DNA from 2 places in the Comamonas testosteroni genome. Region 1 is predicted to be linked to the other one. Evidence: riboswitches for the same ligand, from Rfam matches in the RefSeq annotation. Region 1 holds a riboswitch; the other holds the start of a gene.
The links. A riboswitch is a leader RNA that binds a small molecule or an ion and turns the genes downstream of it on or off. The one in region 1 is predicted to bind S-adenosylhomocysteine.
Positions count from the first base shown of each region.

Region 2: another riboswitch for S-adenosylhomocysteine. It lies ahead of metH (methionine synthase); the one in region 1 lies ahead of ahcY (adenosylhomocysteinase).

Region 1 is NZ_CP043568.1:671,912-679,610, forward strand. Features, by position in the region: gene kdpB (potassium-transporting ATPase subunit KdpB) at 1-412, shown strand, start outside; gene F0P97_RS03045 (TorF family putative porin) at 500-1,387, shown strand; gene F0P97_RS03050 (sensor histidine kinase) at 1,417-4,110, shown strand; gene F0P97_RS03055 (response regulator) at 4,145-4,852, shown strand; S-adenosyl-L-homocysteine riboswitch at 4,871-4,967, shown strand; gene ahcY (adenosylhomocysteinase) at 5,043-6,473, shown strand; gene F0P97_RS03065 (TlyA family RNA methyltransferase) at 6,751-7,699, shown strand, end outside.
Region 2 is NZ_CP043568.1:162,063-169,761, forward strand. Features, by position in the region: gene gltS (sodium/glutamate symporter) at 1-975, opposite strand, end outside; S-adenosyl-L-homocysteine riboswitch at 1,399-1,508, shown strand; gene metH (methionine synthase) at 1,545-4,304, shown strand; gene F0P97_RS00720 (GntR family transcriptional regulator) at 4,379-5,071, opposite strand; gene F0P97_RS00725 (C4-dicarboxylate transporter DctA) at 5,080-6,420, opposite strand; gene cls (cardiolipin synthase) at 6,666-7,699, opposite strand, start outside.

The sequences.
Region 1 (7,699 bases):
CAACATGGTGGATCTGGACAGCAACCCCACCAAGCTGATCGAGGTGGTGGAAACCGGCAAGCAGATGCTGATGACACGCGGCGCGCTGACCACCTTCAGCATTGCCAACGATGTGGCCAAGTATTTCGCCATCATTCCGGCCGCCTTTGTGGGCACTTATCCGCAACTGGCCTCGCTCAACGTGATGCAGCTGCACAGCGCGGATTCCGCGATCCTGAGTGCCGTGATCTTCAATGCACTGATCATCATCGCCCTGGTGCCGCTGGCCTTGCGTGGTGTGCAGTATCGCGCCGTGGGTGCGGCCCTGCTGCTGCGCCGAAACCTGCTGATCTATGGCCTGGGCGGGCTGATCGTGCCGTTTGTGGGCATCAAGCTCATCGACATGCTGCTGACCGTTCTGGGCCTCGTCTAAGTCCTATCCAGGCCTTGCTCTCTCGTTTCTCTGGCTTGTCCGCGTCCCCGGCGGGCGCGGCAAGTCTGATCTGTTTGCTTCACCATCATGCGTCTTTCCCTTCCCCAAAAAACATTTCACACATCGCGTTCCTGGGTCATCAGCTCTGCGTTGTTGATGACTGCCTTGAGCTGTGCCAATTCCTCTGCTGCCGAGGAGGCAACAGCGCAATCTGCTTCTGAAACCACAGCTGCTGTGCCGGCCGAGAGCAAGTCTGCCCTGACCGGCTCGCTGAGCCTGATCAGTGACTACCGCTTTCGCGGCATCTCGCAGACCTGGCAAGGTGCGGCCGTGCAGGGCGCAGTGGAACTGGCCTTGCCCAAGGGCTTCTATCTGGGCACGTCGCTGTCCAATGTCTCTACCAACAGCTACGGCCGGGGCCAGGGGCTGGAGCACGATATCTATGGTGGCTGGCGCGGCGAGCTCGTGCCTGACTGGTTGCTGGATGCCGGGGTTTTGCAGTACCGCTATCCCGGCGCCCGCCTGGGCGCAAGCGATGGCAGCAGCAAACGCTTTGACACCACCGAGTTCTATCTGGGGACGACTCATGGTGGTCTGAGCATCAAATGGTCTGTGGCGCTGACGCCTTATTTCGGCCTGGGCGAGAGTACCGCCGACTCGGCGTTCGCCACTGCGCTGCAACCAGCGGGCAGCAGTCGCGGCAGCCAGTATCTGGATCTGAACTATCAGCATCCGCTGGGCGATCTCGCCACCTTGGGCCTGCATGGCGGCTATACCTGGGTGCGCAACTACAGCGATGTTTCCTATGCCGACTGGCGCATCTCGCTATCCAGGGCCTGGGGCCCATGGACAGCATCGCTTGCGTACGCGGGCACCTCGGCCGATGCCAGGTACTACAGCGCCGTCAACAGTCGTGGCCAATGGCGTGATCTGGCGCGCAGCGGCTGGCTGCTTGGCCTGAGTGCCGGGTTCTGACCGGGCTTGAGTGATACGCTGATCGCCTGATGCCTTCATCCACACCTTCATCCGCCGCGCAGCGCCCCGACCCCGACGCGTTGGTCGCTCAACTTCAGGCAGACCGGCAGCGCGCCCATCTCGGCAAGCTGCGCATCTACTTCGGCTCCAATGCCGGAGTGGGCAAGACCTATTCCATGCTGGCGGCCGCGCAGCGCGAGCGGCAGGCCGGGCGCAAGGTTCTGGTGGGGCTGGTGGAAACGCATGGCCGTGCCGAGACCGAGCAGCAACTGCATGACCTGGAGCTGCTGCCGCGGCGCACGCTGGCCTACCAGGGCAGGCAGCTGGACGAGTTCGATCTCGATGCAGCTCTGGCACGCCGCCCGGAGGTGCTGCTGCTCGACGAGCTGGCACACAGCAATGTGAGCGGCTCACGCCATCCCAAGCGCTGGCAGGATGTGCAGGAGCTGCTGGAGGCGGGTATCGAGGTGTGGACCACGCTCAACGTCCAGCACCTGGAAAGCCTCAATGATGTGGTGGGCGGCATTGTGGGCATACAGGTCCATGAGACCGTTCCCGACCATATCTTTGACGATGCCGACGAGGTCATCGTGGTCGACATTCCACCCGAAGAGCTGCTCAAGCGCCTCAAGTCGGGCAAGGTCTATCCGCTGGAGCAGGCCGAGCGGGCCTCGCGCAACTTCTTTCGCCAGGGCAATTTGCTGGCACTGCGCGAGCTGGCCTTGCGCCGCACGGCAGATCGTGTCGATGAAGACATGCGCGACTACCGCCGCGAGCGCTCCATCGGCGATGTCTGGCCCACGCGCGAGCGCCTGCTGGTGGGCGTCGGCGGCCGCGCCGGTGACGATGCCCTGGTGCGCCAGGTGGCACGCCTGGCAAGGCGGCTGGAGGCCGACTGGGTGGTGGTCTACGTGGATGCTCCGGAGCGCCAGCATCGGCCTCGGGCGGCGCAGGAGGCCGTGCTCAAGACCCTGGCGCTGGCTGCGCGCCTGGGCGCGGAAACGGCCACGATTCCAGGTGCCCATGTGGCCCAGGCTCTGGTGGACTTTGCGCGTGAGCGCAATGCCAGTCATCTGGTGCTGGCACGTGTGCATGAACCTTTGAGCCGCTGGCTGCGCTGGCGTGCCTCCAGCCTGTCCGAACAGATTGCGGCGCTGGATCCCGGCCTGGACGTGCTGCTGCTGTCCGTCAAGCAAAGCAAGAATGACAGCACCTTGCGATTGCCGGCGGCGCGTGAAAAGACCATTCCGTGGAAGGGCTACGCGGGCGTGACCTTGGCATGCCTGGCCGCTACGGCGGTGGCGGAGCTGCTGCTGCGGGTGTTCGACCCGGCCAATGTGGTCATGCTTTTCCTGCTGGTGGTGGTGCTGTCCGCCGTGCGCTGGGGGCGCGGCCCCGGAGCATGGGCGGCCCTGTTGTCGGTGCTGCTGTTCGATTTCTATTTTGTGCCGCCGCGCAACTCTTTCAGCGTCAACGATACGCAATACCTGTTCACCTTTAGCCTGATGCTGGGTGTGGCCCTGGTCTGCGGCCAGCTGACGGCGCGGCTGCGCCACGAGGCGCGCGTGGCCGCAGAGCGCGAACGACGTGCCGGCGCGCTGGCCAGGCTGGCGCGTGATCTGTCGGGTGCGCTGACGCAGGAGCAGGTCACGCAAATTGCGCTGGCTACGATTTCAGGCGTTTTTGATGCCCAGACCGGGCTGCTGGTGCCCGATGCCGATGAGCGCTTGCAGCTGGCGCATGGCAGCGAAGCCCAGATCGACACCAGCGTGGGTCGCTGGAGCATGGAGCATGGCCAGATGGCCGGCCACGGCACCGATACCCTGGCTGCCGCGCCGGCGCTTTATGTACCGCTGATGGCGCCCGTGCGCTCGCGCGGCGTGCTGGTGCTGCAGTTGCGTGCGCCGCAACGATTGCGCGTGCCCGAGGAGCGACGCCTGCTTGAAGCCTGTGCCAGCCAGATCGCCCTGGCATTGGAGCGTGTGCACTTTGTGGAGGTGGCGCAGCAGACCCAGATCGCCATGGAGGGCGAGCGCATGCGCAACACCTTGCTCTCAGCTGTCTCGCATGATCTGCGTACGCCGCTGACGGGCATTCTGGGTGCGGCCCAGGCGGCCTTGCCGCATGCGCCGCAAGGGCCGGCGCATCATATGCTGGTGCAGATTCGCAATCAGGCTCAGGCGCTGCAGCAACTGGTGGACAACCTGCTGGCCATGGCGCGCCTGCAGCAAGGCGGTGTGCAGCTCAAGCGCGAATGGCTGCCGGTGGACGAGCTGGTGGGTAGCGCGCTGGCGCAGATGCGCGAGCGACTGGCCGCTCATGTGCTGCAGACCTCGCTGCCGGCAGATCTGCCCTTGCTGCAGCTCGATGCCGTGCTGATGGAGCGTGTGCTGGTCAATCTGCTGGACAACGCCATCAAGTACACGCCCGAAGGCACGACGATCACCATGGGCGCCAGCGTGACCGACGGCGACTGTGTGCTGAGCGTGCAGGACGCGGGGCCGGGCCTGCCCGGGCATCTGTCGGCTGAGCAACTGTTCGAGCCGTTTACCCGTGGGCAGGCGGAGAGTGCCGTGTTTGGCATGGGGCTCGGGCTGGCTCTGGCTCAGCGCATTGTGCAAGCCCATGGCGGCAGATTGCGGGTGGCGGCGGCAGACCCCGGGCCGGGCACCATTTTCAGCGTACACCTGCCCGTGCCCGAGCAACCGGCCATGGACGAATGAGCCGACAATCTCGTGCATCAATTGAAATCCCGACATGACGAGCTCCGCCCCCCGCATTTTGCTGATTGAAGACGACGCCAGCATCCGCCGCTTTGTCCGCCTGGCACTGGAGGACGAAGGCTGGCAGGTGTTCGAGTCCGAAACCGCCAGGCGCGGCCTGATCGAGGCCGCCAGCCGACAGCCCGACGCCGTGGTGCTGGACCTGGGGCTGCCCGATGCCGATGGCAAGACCGTGATTGCCGAGCTGCGCGGCTGGAGCCAGTTGCCGATTCTGATCCTGTCCGCGCGCGAGCGGGAAGAGGAAAAGGTGGCGGCGCTGGACGCCGGTGCCGATGATTACCTGACCAAGCCCTTTGGCGTGCCCGAGCTGCTGGCCAGGTTGCGCGTGATGCTGCGCCGCCGCCAGCAGGCATCGGCGGCAGACAAGCCCGGCAACTGTGCGCGTTTCGGCGCGGTGGAGGTGGATCTGGCGGCGCACGATGTCAAGCGTGACGGAGTGGCCGTGCACCTGACGCCCATAGAGTTCCGTCTGCTGGCGACGCTGATTGCCGGCCATGGCAAGGTGCTGACGCATCGCCAGCTGCTGCTGCAGGTCTGGGGGGCGGAATATCTGGACCGCCCTCACTATCTGCGCGTGCACATGGCCAACCTGCGCCAGAAGATAGAGAGCGATCCGGCCCAGCCCCGGCATCTGGTAACCGAGTTGCAAGTCGGTTATCGCTTGGTGGGCCTGGAAGGCTGATTCCCTTATAATCGCCCTCCATCCGAGGAGCGTTGCAGCGTTCCCCAGCCAGCCATGAGCTGGTCTGCGTGGGGCGTGAGGCTCGGATTTCATCCCGCAACGACGCTCGCCCACGCTTTCTGTGCGGTGAGCCGGTTTATTCCCCCTCTGCTGCAGAACGTGGTTTTTCATTCAAGATTTGGAGAAAACCATGAACGCTGCCGTGCGCTTCAACCCCGCTGATTCGGCCATTACCGATATTTCCCTGGCTGCCTGGGGCCGCAAGGAAATCAGGATCGCCGAAACCGAAATGCCCGGTCTGATGGCCGTGCGCGAGGAGTTCGCCGCTGCCCAGCCCCTGAAGGGCGCGCGCATCACAGGCTCGCTGCACATGACCATCCAGACGGCCGTGCTGATCGAGACGCTGACGGCTCTGGGCGCACAAGTGCGCTGGGCCTCGTGCAACATCTTCTCGACCCAGGACCACGCAGCTGCCGCCATCGCCGAAACCGGCGTGCCTGTCTACGCCATCAAGGGCGAGTCGCTGGAAGACTACTGGAACTACACCCACTCCATCTTTGAATTCGGTGCTGCCGGCACCGAAGGCGAAGGCCCCAACATGATCCTGGACGACGGCGGCGATGCCACCATGCTCATGCACCTGGGCAAGCGCGCCGAGAAGGACCTGTCCGTGCTGGCCAACCCCGGCTCGGAAGAAGAGCGCATCGTCTTCGCCGCCATCAAGGCCAAGCTGGCCGTGGACCCCACCTGGTACAGCCGCAAGTCGGCCCAGATCATGGGCGTGACCGAGGAAACCACCACCGGTGTGCACCGCCTGAACGAAATGTCGGCCAAGGGCACGCTGCTGTTCCGCGCCATCAACGTCAACGACTCGGTGACCAAGTCCAAGTTCGACAACCTGTACGGCTGCCGCGAATCGCTGGTGGACGGCATCAAGCGCGCCACCGACGTGATGATCGCCGGCAAGGTGGCTTGCGTGGCCGGCTACGGCGACGTGGGCAAGGGCTCCGCCCAGGCTCTGCGCGCGCTGTCGGCCCAGGTGTGGGTGACAGAGATCGACCCCATCAACGCCCTGCAGGCCGCCATGGAAGGCTACAAGGTCGTGACCATGGAATACGCTGCCGACAAGGCCGACATCTTCGTGACCACCACCGGCAACAAGGACATCATCCGCCACGAGCACATGGTTGCCATGAAGGATCAGGCGATCGTCTGCAACATCGGTCACTTCGACAACGAAATCGATGTGGCTTCGATCGAAAAGTACAAGTGGGAAGAAGTGAAGCCCCAGGTGGACCAGATCGAGTTTCCCGACGGCAAGAAGATCACCCTGCTGGCCAAGGGCCGTCTGGTGAACCTGGGCTGCGCCACCGGCCACCCCAGCTTTGTGATGTCCAACTCCTTTGCCAACCAGACCCTGGCGCAGATCGAGCTGTTCACCCGCCCCGATGCCTACGAAGTGGGCAAGGTCTATGTGCTGCCCAAGATCCTGGACGAAAAGGTCGCCCGCCTGCACCTGAAGAAGGTCGGTGCCATGCTGACCGAGCTGAGCGACGAGCAAGCCGCTTATATCGGCGTGAGCAAGCAAGGCCCTTACAAGCCTGAAACGTATCGCTATTAACTCCCCCTGAGGCGCTTTGCGCCTTCCCCCTCTCTGGCTTCGCCGGAGGGGGACGACAGCCTCGCTGCGAGGCGGCTCTTGCTCGCTGTCCCTTGTTTGGTGTGCGCCAGTATTGGGGCTGTGTTGATTTATTTGATAGCTTATTGCGCTTGTCGTACCTTGATTTCAGATGAATTTAAATCTGAAACTAAGACAAGATAAGCGCAGGCAGCTATTAAAAAAAAGATTTTCTTGACTGCAGCGCCTGGCGCCGGTTTATTTCAAAGGAAGCGACGCTATGCGCGCAGATGTTTTTCTGGTTGAAGCAGGTCATGCTGCCACCCGTTCCCAGGCCCAGCGCCTGATCGCCTCGGGTGTGGAGTGGCGCCTGACGCCGCTGGCGCCCTGGAAGAAGGTGGCCAAGAACGGCGATGACATTCCTGCCGGTGCCGAGCTGCAGCTGCTGGACGCCGCCGAGGCCAAATACATCTCGCGCGGCGGGCTCAAGCTCGAAGGCGCGCTGGCCGCGACCGGCCTGAGCGTCAAGGGTTTGCGCTGTCTGGACGTGGGCCAGAGCACGGGCGGCTTCACCGATTGCCTGCTGCAGGCCGGTGCAACCCAGGTCATCGGCATCGACGTGGGCCACGGCCAGCTGCATGAGCGCCTGAAAAATGACGAGCGCGTGGTCTGCGTCGAGGGCTTCAACGCCCGCGCGCTGACGCCCGAGCTGCTGGAAAAAGCCTGCGACGAGGCGCTGTGCGAAGTCATCGAGGAAGAGGAGGACAACGACACCCAGCCCGTCGCTCCCTATGCCTGGATGCGCAACGGCGGTCAGGTCGATGAGGACTATGACGACAGCGACGATGCCAAGGAGCAGGATGTCGAGAGCTTCAAGGCCGAGCGCGCCGCCAAGGCCAAGGCCAGGGCCGAGGGCCTGGCTCCGGTGGAACTGCGCCGCAAGCCCGGCACCGAGAATATCGACATCAGCCCGGCCTTTGATTTCGTGACCGGAGATCTGTCCTTCATCTCGCTGACCCTGGTGCTGCCTGCCGTGGTGCAGCTGCTCAAGCCCCATGGCCAGCTGCTGATGCTGGTCAAGCCCCAGTTCGAGCTCCAGCCCGGCCAGATCGGCAAGGGCGGCATCGTGCGCGACACTGCCTTGTACGCCGAGGTCGAAAAGCGCATTCGCGACTGCCTCGGCGATCTGGGGCTGAGCGTCAAGCAGTGGCTGGACTCGCCCATAGAAG
Region 2 (7,699 bases), 510 kb from region 1:
GGCCAGGATGACCATCAGCGGGCCGGCCAGGTCGGTCAGCTCCCACAGCTTGAGCGAGAGCAGCGCGATGGCCAGATAGATGGACAGTGCGGCATTGCCGAAGACGTCGATGGCGCGGTCAAAGACCTTGAAGCCGAACATATAGTCCAGCACGTTGCGTATGACCACGCCGCCGCCCAGCGCCCAGACAAAGGTAGGCAGCTGGATGACCGTTCCCATGGTCAGGCCGGTCATGAATTCGGCAAAAGCCAGGCAACCCGCGAAGAGGGCCAGCGTCTCCACCGCCGCATCGGCCGTGATCAGGCGCGGAGCCTTGTTGGGCGACTCGAAGTTGGCGACCTCGCTGCCTTCGCTCACGGCGGGCGCATCGGCGCGCAGCTGTTCGGACTCGGTCAGCGGCTGGGCCAGCTGATGGCGCGTGATCAGCCGCTTGGCCAGCGGGCCGCCCACCAGGCCGCCGATGACCAGGCCAAAAGTGGCGCAGGCAATGCCCAGGGTGGTGGCTCCCGTGAGACCGTATTGGTTTTCCAGCACCGAGCCCCAGGCTCCGGCCGTACCGTGACCGCCCACCAGCGTGATGGAGCCCGCGACCAGGCCGATCAACGGGTCCAGTCCCAGCACGGTGGCCAGGCTTACGCCCACGATGTTCTGCATCATGATGAAGACGGCAATCACGCCCAGGAAAATGAACAGCGCCGAGCCGCCCTCACGCAGCTTCGCGAAGTTCGCGCTCAGGCCGATGGACGAGAAGAACACCAGCATGAACGCCGACTGCAGACTGCCCTCGAAGCTCAGCGCCAGTCCCGTGGTCTGATGCAGCATGAAGATGATGGCCGCCACGACCAGGCCGCCGGAGACAGGCTCGGGAATATTGAAGTCGCGCAGAAAGCGGATATGTCTTGTCATGAGCTTGCCAAGCATGAGCACAAGCACGGCCATGATGAGGGTGTAGTACGCGCCGAAGGTCACGTTCATGAAGATCTCCTGGGTGTTCCGTTCCATGCGATGGCTGAATGGCCAGCCCGGTCATGGCTGGCAATCGGCTGTGCACGGCTGAGCACATGGACCAGACATTTGCTGCCGATGGTGCCAAAGACTCAAAGATAGGGGCTGTAGGTGCTTGTCCACTCATGGCAGGCGGGCCCGTCGGTGCCGGGCTGCCTGAGAGCCGGAAAGCGGTGCGCGCCATTCCTTGCGGATGCGCACCATGTCGGGAATATGCTTGAAATGAGATGGTTGCATTCGTGTTTTGCGAAATTACCTTTTGCCCTGCTCCTGTTTTTGGGGCGTGGAAAGTCGAATCTGCTATAGCCATTCGCAAAGAGCTCGCCTGCACAGCCACGGGGCAAAGCGCCTTGAAGCCCCGATTGCCCGCCCTCGCCGTAGAATGACGGGCTTCACCCCGAGGAGCGCTGCAGCAGGTCATCCCTGAGATGTTTGACCCGTCAGGCTCGGGGTCGCAGATCCGGTTGACGATCTGCCTGCACTCCCAACGGCGCTCACCTGTTTTCGATTCTGTTTCTGGTTTTCACACAGGTGAGCTGATGTCCGCTGCTACCCCTTCCACTGTCATTCCTCCCATGCGTCTGTCGGGCCTGGAGCCCGTCTTCATCGGCGATGAGACGCTGTTCGTCAACGTGGGCGAGCGCACCAACGTCACCGGCTCCAAGGCCTTTGCGCGTCTGATCCTCAACGAACAGTATGAAGAAGCGCTGGCCGTGGCGCGCCAGCAGGTGGAAAACGGCGCCCAGGTGATCGATGTGAACATGGATGAGGCCATGCTGGACAGCAAGGCCGCCATGGTGCGCTTTCTGAACCTGATTGCCTCCGAGCCCGATATCGCCAAGGTGCCGGTGATGGTGGACAGCTCCAAGTGGGACGTGATCGAAGCCGGCCTGCGCTGCCTGCAGGGCAAGGGCATCGTCAATTCGATCTCCATGAAAGAGGGCGTCGAGGAGTTCAAGAAGCACGCCAAGCTGGTCAAGCGCTATGGCGCGGCCGCCGTGGTGATGGCGTTTGACGAAAAAGGCCAGGCCGACACCTTTGCGCGAAAGATCGAGATCTGCGAACGCGCCTACTGCATTCTGGTCGATGAAGTGGGCTTCCCGCCCGAGGACATCATCTTCGACCCCAACATCTTTGCCGTGGCCACCGGCATCGAAGAGCACAACAACTACGGCGTCGATTTCATCGAGGCCGTACGCTGGATCAAGCAGAACCTGCCCGGTGCCAAGGTCTCGGGCGGCGTCTCCAACGTGAGCTTCTCCTTCCGCGGCAACGACCCCGTGCGCGAGGCCATCCACACCGTGTTCCTCTATCACGCGATCGGGGCAGGCATGGACATGGGCATCGTCAATGCCGGCATGGTCGGTGTGTATGACGACCTGGAGCCCCAGCTGCGCGAACGCGTGGAGGATGTGGTGCTCAACCGCCGCCCCGATGCGGCCGAGCGTCTGCTGGAGATCGCCGACAGCGCCAAGGGTGCGGCCAAGGACGACAGCAAGAAGCTCGAGTGGCGCGGCACGGCCGAGGCACCGAAGACGGTTGGCGAGCGTCTGTCGCACGCCCTGGTGCACGGCATCACCGACTTCATCACCGAAGACACCGAAGAGGCCTACCAGCAGATCGTGGTGCAGGGCGGCGGCCGCCCGCTGCACGTGATCGAAGGCCCGCTCATGGACGGCATGAATATCGTCGGCGACCTGTTCGGTGCCGGCAAGATGTTCCTGCCCCAGGTGGTCAAGTCCGCGCGCGTGATGAAGCAGGCCGTGGCCCACCTGGTGCCCTATATCGAGGAAGAGAAGCGCCAGCAGGAAGCGGCGGGCCTGGACGTGACCAGCAAGGGCAAGATCGTCATCGCCACCGTCAAGGGCGACGTGCACGACATCGGCAAGAACATCGTCACCGTGGTCCTGCAGTGCAACAACTTCGAAGTCATCAACATGGGCGTGATGGTGCCTTGCCACGAGATCCTGGCCAGGGCCAAGGCCGAGGGCGCGGACATCATCGGCCTGTCGGGCCTGATCACTCCGAGTCTCGAGGAGATGCAGTATGTGGCCGGCGAGATGGACAAGGACGACTACTTCCGCATCAAGAAGATTCCGTTGCTGATCGGCGGTGCGACCTGCTCGCGCGTGCATACGGCCGTGAAGATTGCGCCCAAGTACGACGGCCCCGTGGTCTATGTGCCCGATGCCTCGCGCTCGGTCAGCGTGGCGCAGAGCCTGCTGGGCGAAGGCAAGCAGGCCTATCTGGACGAGCTGAGCGCCGACTACGACAAGGTGCGCACCCAGCATGCCAACAAGAAGAAGACGCCGCTGTGGACGCTGGAGCAGGCCCGTGCCAATGCCGCCGTGGTGAGCCACGCCCCCGTGGTGCCGCGCAGCCTGGGCCGCCGTGTGTTCAAGAACTTCGACCTGGCCGAAATTTCCCAGTACATCGACTGGGGCCCGTTCTTCCAGACCTGGGATCTGGCGGGGCCGTACCCAGCCATCCTCGACGATGAGGTCGTGGGCGTGGAGGCGCGCAAGGTGCTGGCCGATGCCAAGCTGATGCTGCAGAAAATCATCGACGGCCGCTGGCTGCAGGCCAATGGCGTGATGGGCCTGTTCCCGGCCAATCGCGTGGGCGACGACATCGTGTTCTACACCGACGAGTCGCGCAGCCAGGTGCTGACCACCTGGTACGGCATGCGCCAGCAGACTGAGAAGCAGGCCGTGGGCGGCCCGGATGGCCGGCCCGTGATGCGCCCCAGCCGCTGCCTGGCCGATTTTGTGGCCAGCAGGGAGTCGGGCATTGCCGACTATGCCGGCCTGTTTGCCGTGACCGCCGGCATCGGCGCCGAAAAGAAGGACAAGGAATTCGAAGCCGCGCTGGACGACTACAGCGGCATCATGTTCAAGGCCCTGGCCGACCGACTGGCCGAAGCCTTTGCCGAATGCCTGCACCAGCGCGTGCGCAAGGATCTGTGGGGCTATGCCGAAGACGAGAACCTGAGCAACGAGGAACTCATCAAGGAAGCCTACAAGGGCATCCGTCCTGCGCCCGGCTATCCTGCCTGCCCCGATCACACGGCCAAGATCGAGCTGTTCAAGGCGCTGCAGGCCGATGAGATCGGCATGACGCTGACCGAGAGCCTGGCCATGAACCCGGCATCCAGCGTGAGCGGCTTCTATATCGGAAACCCCGAGGCCAGCTACTTCAACGTGGGCCAGATCGGCGAAGACCAGCTCGCTGATATGGCTCAGCGACGTGGTATGGATATCGAGGAGCTGCGCCGCTATCTGGCGCCGAATCTGGGCTGAACCAGCTTCAAGCTCGTACTTCGCAAATGAAAAAGCCAGGGTCGACCCTGGCTTTTTGGTTTGGAGCACGTCGCTCAGAGGCGCTGCTTGAGCACGGGCGCCAGCGTGGCACGCAGCCGGTCGCCGGGCTCCTCGGTCCCGGTCGCACGGATTTCCAGCGAGCGCTCCACCATGCCTATATGTTCCAGCAGCAGCGCCTTGGCACCCTCGGTGTCGCCGCGTTCCAGGGCGGCCACGATGCGCTCGTGCTCGGCGCAGGACTGGCTGGCACTGTGCGTGGACTGATAGAGCGTGGCAGCCAGGGTGGTGCGCGCCGTCAGATCGCGCAGCGTGTCGGCCAGCAGCCGGTGACCCATCTGTTCGGCCAGGCAGACATGGAAATCTGCAAGCAGGAAGGAACGCGTGGCGTTGTCCGCCCCGGCGATGGCTTTCTGCTCCTGGGCGATATGGCGGCGCAGCCTGGTGATGACGCGCTGCAGCGGCTTGCCGGCCTCCTGCAATATGCCGGTCTCGATGATCCGCCGGGCAGAGAACGCGTCCATGGCCTCGGCAGCCGAGGGCTGGACCACGTACCAGCCCCTGCGGGCCTGGACCTGGACAAAGCCCCGGGCCTGCAGCTGCATCAGCGCTTCGCGCACCACGGTGCGGCTGACGTCGAAGTTGTTGGCCAGCTCCTGCTCTCCCAGTCGTTCGCCGGGTGCCAGTTTCTGGGCCAGGATGGCTTCGACGACGCGTTCCGCGATGTGCTGTGGAGAGGCAGGAGTCATTGCTTGGTTCAGTGGCTGGAGTGAGGGATGGGGACTACGACAGGCGGCACGATAGCAGATGCATGGTCTTCTTCTTCGGTCAGTGGCTCGGCCTTGCCGTCAAGTACCGCATGGGCACGCTCGCGGTCGATGTCGCCTTCCCAGGCGGCGATGGCCACGGTGGCCACGCAGTTGCCGATCAGATTGCCCAGAGCGCGTGCAATGCCCATGAACCAGTCCACCGACAGCACCAGCACCAGGCCGATCGCAGGGATGGCGGGGATGGCATGCAGGGTGGCGGCCAGCACCACGATGGCCGAGCCCGGCACGCCGTGCGCACCCTTGGAGGTCACCAGCGCGATGGCCAGAATGGTCAGCAGGTCGGACATGCTGATGGGGGTGTTGGTGGCCTGGGCGATGAAGACCGCTGCCAGCGTGATGTAGATGGAGAATGCGTCCAGGTTGAAGGAGTAGCCGGTGGGAATCACCAGGCCCACGGTGGAGTCGCGCACACCCATGTTGCGCAGCTTGGCCATGATCTGGGGCAGCACGCTGTCGGAGGAGGTGGTCGCAAAGACGATGGTCAGTTCCTCACGCAGATAGCGCAGCAGCTTGATCAGACTGAAGCCCGACAGGCGCATCACCAGGCCCAGCACCACGAACACGAAGAGCAGTACCGAGACGTAGAACAGCGCCACCAGCATGCCCAGCTGCTTGAGCGAGCCTATGCCGTACTGACCCACGGTGAAGGAGATGGCGCCCAGCACGCCCAGCGGTGCCAGCTTGATGATGATGCCCATGACCTTGAACAGGACCATGGACAAGGTGTCCACCAGCTCGGAAACGGGCTTGCCGCGCTCACCCAGCATGGTCAGCGCGCAGCCGAACAGCACGGCGAACAGCAGCACCTGCAGGACGTCGCCCTTGGCGAATGCTTCCACCACGGTGGTGGGAATGAGCTTCATCAGGAAGTCCACCGTGCCGCCGCTGGTCAGCTTGTCGGCATTGCTGGCATAGGCCGCCATGGCCGAGGCGTCGAGCTTGCTGGTGTCCACGTTCATGCCCACGCCAGGCTCGAAGACAAAGGCCAGCACCAGGCCCATGCCCAATGCGATGGTGGTCAGCACCTCGAAATAGATCAGGGCCTTGACGCCCACGCGGCCTACGCGCTTGAGGTCGCCCGCGCCGGCAATGCCGTGCACAACCACGCAGAACACCAGTATGGGGATGATCATCTTGATGAGCTTGATGAAGCCATCGCCCAGGGGTTTGAGTTTCACGGCCCATTCAGGGGCCAGTAGTCCGGCGAGCACACCCAGTATGAGTGCGATCACCACCTGTCCGAACAATGATCTGACAAAGCGGCGCATAGTCGTCTTTCGCAAGTTGTGGAATCTTGTATGCAAGTTGACTGCAACTTGCATACAAGAATGTAGGCAAGCGAAAGGCGTGCCAGCAGAGGGTATTCCTGCAGATTTGTGTAAATCAGGGGAGGATCAGCCCTGACTTTCACGTATGAAATAAAAGGGCGTTCCGCCTTGGTGCGAGAGGGGCCGCCGGCGTGCACGCACGTGGTGCGTGGGCTTTGGGTATGCCCAAAGCCAGGGCATGGCGCTTACAGCAGCGGGCTCAGCGCGCCCAGCAGGTTGTCCCAGATGCGCTTCCACCAGGGAGCCGAATGCACCTGTGCCAGCGTCACCACATCGGATTCGCTGAGATAGCTTTGCTGGCGCTGCCGGATAGCCTGGGTGGTGGCTTCGTCGTGCAGCAATACATTGTTTTCGAAGTTCAGGTCAAAGCTGCGCAGATCCAGATTCGTGGAGCCGATCAGGCTGACCGAGCCGTCCAGGCACAGGGTCTTGGCATGCAGCAGGCCGGGGCGGAATTCGTGGATATGGACGCCAGCGCTCAGCAGCCGCCAGTAATGGCTGCGGCTGACGGCGCCGACGATCCATGAGTCATTGCGGGCGGGCAGGATCAGCGTGACCTTCACCTGGCGCAGCGCGGCGGCGCACAAGGCATCTAGCACCGTGCTGTCGGGCACGAAGTAGGGGGTGGAGATCACGACCTCGCGCTGCGCACAGGCCAGCAGGCTGGCAACCAGCTGGGGTGTTGAGCGTGCTCTTTCCGTCGGCCCTTCGGCAATCGCAACGGCATGGAAGCCGTCGTCAGCGGCAGTGCGGGCCTCGGCCTCGATTGCCGGTGGTGCAAAGCTCGCATCGGACTGCGCCCAGTCGCTGGCAAAGGCCTGCTGCATCTGCATGACCACAGGTCCCTGCAGGCGCAGCATGATGTCCACCCAGGGGGCATAGCGAGCCTTGATGTGAAAGCCTTCGTCGGCGCAGTTCTGGCTGCCGCAATAGTTGATCCTGCCGTCTATGAGCGTGATCTTGCGGTGGTTGCGCAGGTCGATGCGGCTGGTCAGCATGACCTTGAGCAGATTGCTGATGGGAAGGGCAATCGCCAGATGTACGCCGGCCTGCCGCATCTGCTGCCACAGTGGCGAGCGCGTCAGTGCGCGCGATCCCAGTCCGTCGACCATGGCACGGCAGGTCACGCCGCGCTGTGCGGCACGCATCAGGGCATGGGCCACATCGGTGCCGGTGCCGTCGTCCAGCCAGATGTAGTACAGCACGTTGATATCGTGGC